DNA from 3 places in the Algoriphagus sp. oki45 genome. Region 1 is predicted to be linked to each of the others. Evidence: riboswitches for the same ligand, from Rfam matches in the RefSeq annotation. Region 1 holds a riboswitch; each other region holds the start of a gene.
The links. Region 1 has a riboswitch for S-adenosylmethionine ahead of AAA942_RS03445 (homocysteine S-methyltransferase family protein). Riboswitches for the same ligand answer to the same signal wherever they lie in the genome.
Positions count from the first base shown of each region.

Region 1 (3,275 bases):
TGCTTATTGGTTTTTTCGGGAACTCATTCTCCCAAGAATTAATCAACAAGAGACCTACTTTTTATGCCTATACGGGCTTTTCGGGAGCTAATCTGACTCAGTTTAATCAAATGCTCAAAGAAAGGGGGTTGTCACCTCTAAGGAATAGATATTCCAGCTTCGGACTAGGCTATCAGACTCGAATCAATGACTTTGTTTTGGGATTTGACTTGGGACAGCATACCGGAAAAGCAAGTCAGCTTGACGATATGGAAATCCGATATCGGACTACGAGGGCACTTTTTAATGTTGGTTATTCCATGACTGAAGAGGGAAGATTTCAATTGATTCACTATTTGGGACTGGGTTTCGGGTTTATGAATTTTCAGATGCTGCCCGAGGGCCAAGACCGAAATCTAGAACTATTTCTCCTAGATCCTCAGCAAGGATTTATCCTTCGGAAAAACGATATACACCAAGGAACTTCGCAGTTTGGAAATTTTTTGACTGAAATCGGCTTCCAACTGAGCTATGACTTTCCAATTCCAGGAAGAAAAGAAGCGCTCCAAGTCATCGCTAGAGGGGGGTATTCGTTTAGCCCAATCGAAAACTCTTGGAATATGAATGGGATTGCCTTCGATAATGCCCAGTCGGGAGCTTTTATCCGGGTGGGGGCAGGAATTTCTCTTCCTGATAGGAATTTCTTTTACAAGGATGCATCCATCGGAATTTCTCTATTTAGAGGGGTTCATTTTACCCAACCTGATGAATTGAATACTTACCTTAAATCCTTTGACTATCAGCCATTGGAAGGCAAACCTTCCAACTGGGGTCTTCGGATTTTGGGAGATACAGAGGGTATTTTATATGGCGTAGATATCTTTAATCTTGCCATGAGTGGACAGGCTAGCAATTTTCAGGAGCACAGCTTGAATAGTGTACGGGTTTATGCAAATGGGGGCCTCAAGCTGATTCAATTTGAGAATTTTGCTTTGGGATTGTTGGGAGGTGTAGGATATGGCAATCTGCGATACACGCTCAGCGAGGTGGACAAGCCTGATTTTCCGGAGCTGTTTGAAAAAAGGTATTTTGATGGGTACTTGAGAAGTTCTGGGGTAATGTTCAAGCCGGAAATGTTTTTTGAATATGGACTGCCGATGACCAAAAGGAAACTTTTTGATTTGGTATTTACTGCTTCTGCCGGTTATGAGCTGGCCTTTCCTGGATATAGTCTTGGTGAGATCTCTATGAATCAATACATGTCAGGTAGCTACCTGCTCTTTGGAATAGGGGTTCGGCCTTAGTTGAGATAAAGTTGAATCCTATTTTTATCCAAGTTTTACTTCTCGCAGTTGATTGGAATTCCCTTTTTGCTGTTATTTTTGCCTAGCTTATCGAGAAAGACCGAGGGAAGGGCCCTACGACGTCTTAGCAACCTGATAACAAGGTGCTAACTCCCATTCCGGATATGCCGGAAGAAGATGAGCGGAAAAGAATACCTCTCCGTACTTTTCTCCGTGTTTTGCTCGATTTGCTTTTTGATTTGAAGAACCTATTACCATGCAAAACCGAACCGAAGTCCTACTCCAAGCGATTGAAAAGCGAATCCTAATATTGGATGGTGCGATGGGCACAATGATTCAGCGCTATAAGCTGGATGAAAATGATTTCAGAAATCCCCAACTGGCCGATCACCCCAAACCTTTGAAAGGGAACAATGATCTCCTTTCATTAAGCAGACCTGATATCATCAAAGCCATCCATAGAGAATACCTGGAAGCTGGTGCTGATATCATTGAGACCAATACTTTTTCCGGTACTACCATCGCTCAGGAAGATTATTCACTGCCTCATTTGGCATATGCGATCAATTTTGAATCAGCAAAAATCGCAAGGGAAGTAGCTGAAGAGTTTACAGCACTGGATTCCTCCAAACCCCGATTTGTAGCCGGAGCCATGGGGCCTACAAACCGGACTGCTTCTATATCACCTGATGTCAACGATCCCGGGTATCGGGCGATTACTTTTGACCAACTTGCTGAAGCTTATTCAGAGCAGGTCCGAGGACTGTTGGATGGTGGGGCAGATATCATTTTGATCGAGACTATATTTGATACGCTCAATGCAAAAGCAGCGCTTTATGCTGTGCAGGAAGTGTATGAAGAAAGGAATATCCCGCTAGACCCTAGAGAAGGGGGGATTCCGATTATGATTTCAGGGACCATCACGGATGCTTCCGGGAGAACGCTCTCGGGACAGACCACAGAGGCCTTTTTGATTTCTGTTTCCCATGTTCCCTTGCTATCGGTAGGCTTAAATTGCGCGCTGGGAGCAAAAGAATTAAGACCTTATTTGAAAGTGCTTTCCCAAAAAGCACCTTTCTATGTTTCTGCCTATCCGAATGCAGGCTTGCCAAATGAATTTGGCGCATACGATCAGGGAGCGAATGAAATGGCCGATCAGGTCAGGGATTTTTTGAAAGAAGGAATGCTCAATATTTTGGGAGGATGCTGTGGTACAACACCTGACCATATTCGTGCTCTTGCAAAAATGGCTACAGAATTTCAGCCTAGAAAAATCGAAGAAGAATTGGAAGAGGAGGAAAGCAATGCCTAAGCAGAACTACATGAAATTGTCGGGACTGGAACCTTTGGTTTTCACCCCTAACATCAACTTTGTCAATATCGGCGAGCGGACCAATGTCACCGGCTCCAAAAAGTTTGCTCGGCTCATTTTGAATGGAAAATACGATGAGGCCCTGGATATCGCCTTGGATCAAGTCAGAGGCGGTGCTCAAGTCTTGGACGTATGCATGGATGAGGGCATGCTGGATGGAGAATACGCCATGACCCGTTTCCTCAACCTGATCGCTTCGGAACCGGAAATCAGCCGTATTCCCATCATGATCGATAGCTCCAAATGGAGTATCATTTTGGCAGGATTGAAGTGTGTGCAGGGAAAAGGGATTGTCAATTCGATTTCCCTTAAAAACGGAGAAGAGGAATTTGTGCATCAGGCAAAGACCATTAAGAAGTTTGGGGCGGCGGTGGTTGTTATGGCGTTTGACGAAAAAGGTCAGGCAGATACATATAATCGCCGAATAGAGATATGCGAGTGTAGTTATCGGGTTTTGGTGGATCAGGTCAATTTCAATCCTCAGGATATCATTTTCGACCCGAATATTTTCCCGGTTGCTACCGGCATGGAAGAGCATCGACGCAATGCACTTGATTTCTTTTTGGCCACAAAATGGATCAAGGAAAATCTTCCCGGCGCCAAAGTGAGTGGGGGGGTGT
Region 1 is NZ_BTPC01000001.1:776,984-780,258, reverse strand. It holds gene AAA942_RS03450 (hypothetical protein) at 1-1,283, shown strand, start outside; SAM riboswitch class I at 1,368-1,467, shown strand; gene AAA942_RS03445 (homocysteine S-methyltransferase family protein) at 1,540-2,595, shown strand; gene metH (methionine synthase) at 2,588-3,275, shown strand, end outside.

Region 2 (3,275 bases), on a different contig from region 1:
GTGTACCCTGCGTGGTTTACGGTCCAGGTATTCCTGAACAAATTCATTTCCATTCCCCTGCCATCCTGTTCAGGGACTTGATCTATACTCCGGACGTTCACTTAGTGGAATTGAACATCGAAGGAACTATCGTGAAGGCGGTTTTGAAAGAAGCTCAATTCCATCCGGTAAGTGAAGTATTGCTTCATGCAGACTTCATGGCTTTCACCAATGACAAGCCGATCAAGTTTGAGATTCCTGTTAAAATTACAGGAAGCTCCCCAGGTATTGCAAAAGGGGGTAAGCTGGAATTCAAAACCAGAAAATTGAAAGTAAAAGGATTGGCTCAAAACCTTCCTGACTTTATCGAAGCTGATATTTCCAACCTCGACTTGGGTAAATCTTTCAAAGTAGGTGAATTGAAGCCTGAAGGATATGAAATCCTTACCTCTCCTAATGTCTCCATCGTGACCATCGGTATTCCGAGAGCACTTAGAGGAAAAAAGGCTGAGTAATTCAATTACCAACAGTTTATTAAGATCCTGCCCTTTATCGGGCAGGATTTTTTATTTTCAAAAGCTTGAACCGGATAGAATATGAAATATTTGATTGTGGGCTTAGGAAACATTGGCCCAGAATACGAACTCACCCGACATAACATCGGCTTCTTGACCTTGGATAGATTGGCTGACAAGGAAGGGGCCGCGTGGAAAAGTGACCGACTGGCCTTCAAAACCGAGATCAAACACAAAGGAAGAACCCTACATCTCATCAAGCCTACTACATACATGAACCTAAGTGGCAAAGCAGTCAACTATTGGATGAAAGAACTCAATGTGCCCAAGGAAAACATCCTGGTCTTAGTAGATGATGTAGCCATTCCCTTTGGAAAACTTCGCATGAGGGGAAAAGGCAGCTCAGCAGGACACAATGGGCTAAAAAATATTGAAGCGCTTTTGGGTGGACAGGATTATCCCCGATTACGGATGGGGATTGGCGACGACTTCCCAAAAGGAAGACAAGTAGAATATGTTTTGGGAAGATTTATGCCCCGAGAGTTTGAGGAGCTACCTGAGATGATGAATCGGGCGATATCCATGATTCAAGGGTTTTGCACCGTCGGCATCGCCCAAACTATGACCCAATTCAACGACTGATTGCAAGGGAGATTTGGAAATACCCAATTCTCCCTTTTTCTTTGCATCACTTCAGGTGACTGATTTATAAAGAAGAGGCGAGAGACTAGGCTCGATGACCCTCTGGCAACCATCTTCAGCCAAGGAGAAAGGTGCCAAGTCCTACCCTCAGCGGGAACTATAAATTGGCGGATTAATCTACCCCTCTTTCTGGTTCAGGTTCTGCTTAGGGAAATTCTTTTTTCACCCCTGAAGCCCATACTTATCCATACCTAAAGCCATGAGCCATTTTGAAACAGATTCTATTCGAATCCAAAGCAGAACCAACGAAAAGGAACACTCCTCGCCCATCTTTCTTACCTCCAGCTTCACCTTTGACTCAGCTGAGGAGGCTCGGGCCATGTTTGCAGACGAGATTCTGGGGAATATTTATTCGCGCTATGCCAATCCCAACTCCGCAGATCTGATCCAAAAGGTCTGTGCGGCAGAAGGAACGGATGATGGAATCGCCACAGCCTCTGGTATGGCGGCCATGTTCGGGAGCATTGCTTCTCTTTTGGAGCAGGGTGACCATGTTTTGGCTTCTCGCTCCCTTTTCGGATCCACCCATCAGCTATTAACCCGGGTTTTCCCCAAATGGGGAATCACCTCCACCTATGGAGATATTTCAGATTGCCAAAATTGGGAAAAACTGGTCCAGCCCAACACCAAAATGCTCTTTATCGAAACTCCGTCCAATCCAGGCTTGGAAATCATCGACTTGGAATGGGCGGGAAAATTTGCTCAGGCCCATGGGTTGATTTTGGTAGTGGACAACTGCTTTGCCACTCCTTATCTACAGCAGCCGGCCAAGTGGGGAGCTCATATCGTCACCCATAGTGCTACCAAATACATCGACGGACAGGGAAGGGTTTTGGGAGGTTTGATTCTGGGGAAAAAGGACCTCATTAAAGAGGTACAGTTTTTCACCCGGCATACAGGGCCGTCCATATCCCCTTTCAATGCTTGGATTTTGGCTAAAAGTATGGAGACACTCGCAGTAAGAATGGACCGCCATTGCGCCAACGCCCTTCGAATTGCAGAATATTTTGAAGGAAATAGCCACTTGGAAGCAGTCAAATACCCCTTTCTCCCCTCCCATCCTCAACACGACCTGGCAATCAAACAAATGAAAGCGGGAGGCGGAATCATCACCCTTTCTCTCAAAGGAGGAGTGGCCAGAGCACAGCGATTTATTGACCAGCTGAAAATGATCTCGGTGACAGCCAACCTTGGAGACAGCCGTAGCATCATCACTCATCCCGCTTCTACTACCCACAGCAAACTTTCCGCAGAGGAGCGTGCCAAAGTGGGAATTTCAGATGGATTGATCCGACTTTCGGTAGGATTGGAACATTCTGACGACATCATCCAAGACGTTGAACAAGCTTTGGAAAGATCAAAATAAGGAATTGGCTAGATCAAAAGCCGGCTGGACATCTGCTCAGCCGGCTTTCTATTTTCAACTTTTCCACTGGAGGGGATGCTTTTCCCTGATTTTTCTTTAATTTTTTGGATTCACTTTTTCCAACTCTGGAAAAAGCAGACTCCAACCTTTGAACCCAAGATGCTCACACTCCTGATTATTCTGGTCTCCCTGACCCTCATTTTAGTTGCTATCATCAAGTTTGACATTCATCCTTTTTTGGCACTGTTTGTAGGAGCCATCATTTATGGATTGATGATGGGCATGGAGCCGGAGTTGATCATCAAGTCGATCTCTGAAGGATTTGGCGGAGTTTTGGGTAGTGTGGGATTATTGATTTTGCTAGGCGTAATTTTGGGTACTTTTTTGGAAAAAACCGGAGGAGCCATGGTGATTGCCGAAAAAGTACTCCGCTGGGTGGGAGAAAAATCCGTGAATTTATCCCTGATGCTTAGCAGTTGGATTCTTTCTATCCCTGTGTTTGGAGACAGTACCATTATCATGATGAATCCCATTGCCAAATCCCTTTCCGCAAAAAGTACTCTTTCCTATGCGGCGACGATTGTAGCCGTTTCCCTTGGTGCCATGGCCAGTCACTCATTGGTTCCACCCACACCAGGCCCTATAGCCACTGCAGGGATTTTGGGAGCTGATTTGGGACAGGTCATTTTCTACGGAGGATTGGTTTCATTGAT
Region 2 is NZ_BTPC01000004.1:343,044-346,318, forward strand. It holds gene AAA942_RS17490 (50S ribosomal protein L25/general stress protein Ctc) at 1-494, shown strand, start outside; gene pth (aminoacyl-tRNA hydrolase) at 576-1,136, shown strand; SAM riboswitch class I at 1,198-1,302, shown strand; gene AAA942_RS17500 (trans-sulfuration enzyme family protein) at 1,396-2,562, shown strand; gene AAA942_RS17505 (GntP family permease) at 2,722-3,275, shown strand, end outside.
Region 2: another riboswitch for S-adenosylmethionine. It lies ahead of AAA942_RS17500 (trans-sulfuration enzyme family protein); the one in region 1 lies ahead of AAA942_RS03445 (homocysteine S-methyltransferase family protein).

Region 3 (3,275 bases), 150 kb from region 1:
TTTCAGCAATTTTTCATGGGCTTTTACTTTTGATATTGGTATTATCCATTCCTGGGATTCTGAATAAAATCCCGCTAAGCTGTCTTGCCGCCGTTCTATTTGTGGTGGGATACAAATTGGCGAAGCCTTCTATTTTTATTGAAATTTTTGAAAAAGGCTTAAATCAATTTATTCCTTTTTTGGTCACCGTATTGGCCATTCTGTTTACTGATTTGCTGGTTGGAATAGGCATCGGGATGGTTTTCGGGTTGTTTTTTGTGATCAAAACCAATTTTCAGCGAGCCATCACCATCACTGAACACAACGGAAACTACCTTCTCAAACTCCAAAAAGATGTATCTTTTTTAAATAAAGCATTTTTGGTCAAAAAGCTTGGTGAAATACCGGATGGGGCAAAAGTAATCTTAAATGCAAATAAGGCACAGTTTATAGATAATGACATTAAGGAAGTGCTGGATGATTTTATTCAGTCCTGTCCTTCCAAAAACATAGAAATTACCATAGAAGGCTATCATTACCATCTTTCCAAATCCCTATGAATCCTTACGAAAAACTTCTTTTACAAAACAAAGCTTGGTCCGAGGAGAAAATTCAAACAGACAAGGATTTTTTCAAGCGACTGGCAAATCAGCAAAAGCCCAAGTTTCTTTGGATTGGATGTTCAGATAGCCGGGTTCCCGCCAATGAGATTACAGGTACTGATCCCGGAGAAGTGTTCGTTCATCGAAACATTGCCAATATGGTCGTTCACACAGACTTGAATCTATTGTCTGTCCTTCAGTATGCGGTAGAAGTATTAAAGGTAGAGTATGTAATCATCTGTGGTCACTATGGATGCGGGGGTGTCGAAGCTGCTATCTCCCATCATTCGTATGGCTTGATTAATAAGTGGTTGAGAAATATCAAGGAAGTCTACAAGCTATACCAAGAAGAAATAGAGTCAATCAAGGATCACAAAGCCCAAGTCAATCGGCTGGTAGAATTGAATGTAATCGAACAGTGTCAGGATCTGATCAAAACGTCCATTATTCAAAAAGCCTGGAAGGAACGCCAAGCGCCGCACGTTTATGGTTGGGCTTATGGTTTGGAAGATGGAAAAGTAAAAGAGCTGGTAAAAATCGCCCCTGACTTGGAAAATGTTCATCCCATTTTTCGCTATTCAGATGATCAACTGAACACGATTTTATGATTTTGCCTTTGATTTAGAGACTTATTTTTGGGATTGTCAAAATCCCCTGTTTAATTTGCTACATCCTTACACTTTTTGTGCAGGGATTTATAAAGAAGAGGCGAGAGACAGGCTCTACGACCCTCTGGCAACCTTCCAAAGTGGAAAGGTGCCCATTCCTGCCGGAGAAGAGGGTCTTCTTCGGAACTATAAATTCCTTGCGGCATGAACAAATACTCCTCCCTCTATTACTTTCGGCTAAGCAGTTTTTCCTTTTTGGAAAGATCCGAATCCCTATTGGCTTTGCCTTCAGTTCCAATTGGCTTTGTTATTAATTCATCAGCCAATTCTTTTCCTTGTCTTTTAACCCTTTAATCCTATAAACCATGTCTAGTAATTATCGATTTGAAACCCTTCAGCTTCATGCTGGACAAGCACCTGACCCGACTACCAATTCACGGGCAGTTCCCATCTACCAGACCACTTCCTATACCTTCAACAGTGCGGAACATGGAGCCAATCTATTTGGCCTAAAGGAATTCGGAAATATTTACACCCGAATCATGAATCCCACTACGGATGTCTTTGAAAAAAGAATCGCAGCCTTGGAAGGGGGTGTGGCTGCTGTCGCCACTAGTTCTGGTCAGGCAGCTCAGTTTTTGGCTTTGAATAATATACTTCAAGCCGGTGAAAACTTTGTTTCCACCTCTTTTCTTTATGGAGGCACATACAACCAATTCAAAGTAGCATTCAAGCGAATCGGTATAGAAGCCAGATTTGCCAAAGGTGATTCTCCAGAAGCTTTTGAAAAACTGATCGACGCAAAGACTAAAGCCATCTATCTGGAAACCATAGGAAATCCGGAATTCAACATACCTGATTTTGAAGCTATCGCTGCCCTGGCGAAAAAGCATGAAATCCCACTGATTGTAGACAATACGTTTGGTGCTGGAGGGTATTTATTCCGACCTATCGAGCATGGAGCGAATATTGTGACCTCGTCTGCTACCAAATGGATCGGAGGACATGGTACCTCTATCGGCGGAATTATCGTCGATGCCGGCAATTTCAATTGGGGAAATGGAAAGTACCCTCAATTTTCTGAGCCGTCCGAAGGCTATCATGGCTTGAATTTTTGGGAGGTTTTTGGAGAAAACAATCCTCTTGGGCTTCCCAATATCGCCTTTGCTATCCGGGCTCGGGTAGAAGGCTTGCGGGATTTTGGGCCGGCGATCAGTCCTTTCAACTCCTTTCTCTTGCTTCAGGGAATAGAAACCCTTTCCCTTAGAGTACAAAGAACGGTCGAAAATGCCCTTGCAATCGCTTCTTGGCTAGAGTCTCATCCCAAAGTGTCCAAAGTAAAATACCCAGGATTGCCCTCATCTCCTTATCATGCCTTGGCCAAAAAATACCTTAAAAATGGGTTTGGAGGAGTTTTGAGTTTTGAATTAAAAGGAGACAAGGAGTCCACCTCTTCTTTTATCAATAATCTGGAGCTTATCTCCCACTTGGCCAATGTAGGTGACGCTAAAACACTGATCATCCAGCCTTCAGCCACCACCCATCAGCAGCTTAGCAATGAAGAGCAAGTAGCCGCAGGGGTGACACCTACTTTGCTGAGACTCTCCTTGGGTATTGAGCATATTGAGGATATCAAAGCTGACCTTCAGCAGGCTTTTGACAAATTATAATTAAATATTCCGATGGATCTCCTCCTTTCTTCTGAGGATTTGACAATGATTGATCACACCTTTCACAGCGATGAACCTCTTGTCTTGGAATCTGGACAAGTATTTCAATCTTACGATTTAGCCTATACCACTTATGGTCAGCTTAATGAGAATAAGACCAATGTAATATGGGTAGTCCACGCTTTAACCGGCAACTCTCATGCTGCAGAGTGGTGGGAAGGATTGATTGGGGAGGGGAAATTCTTTGATCCATCTGAGTATTTTATCATTTGTGCAAATCTTTTGGGAAGCAACTATGGATCTACCAATCCACTTAGTATCAATTCGGAAACTGGAAATGCTTATTTCTATGATTTTCCCCAATTGACTCCGAGAGATTTGGCTGCCAGTTTGGAGAAATTGAGAATTCATCTCCA
Region 3 is NZ_BTPC01000001.1:630,759-634,033, forward strand. It holds gene AAA942_RS02760 (SulP family inorganic anion transporter) at 1-539, shown strand, start outside; gene AAA942_RS02765 (carbonic anhydrase) at 536-1,189, shown strand; SAM riboswitch class I at 1,274-1,384, shown strand; gene AAA942_RS02770 (O-acetylhomoserine aminocarboxypropyltransferase/cysteine synthase family protein) at 1,555-2,859, shown strand; gene AAA942_RS02775 (homoserine O-acetyltransferase family protein) at 2,872-3,275, shown strand, end outside.
Region 3: another riboswitch for S-adenosylmethionine. It lies ahead of AAA942_RS02770 (O-acetylhomoserine aminocarboxypropyltransferase/cysteine synthase family protein); the one in region 1 lies ahead of AAA942_RS03445 (homocysteine S-methyltransferase family protein).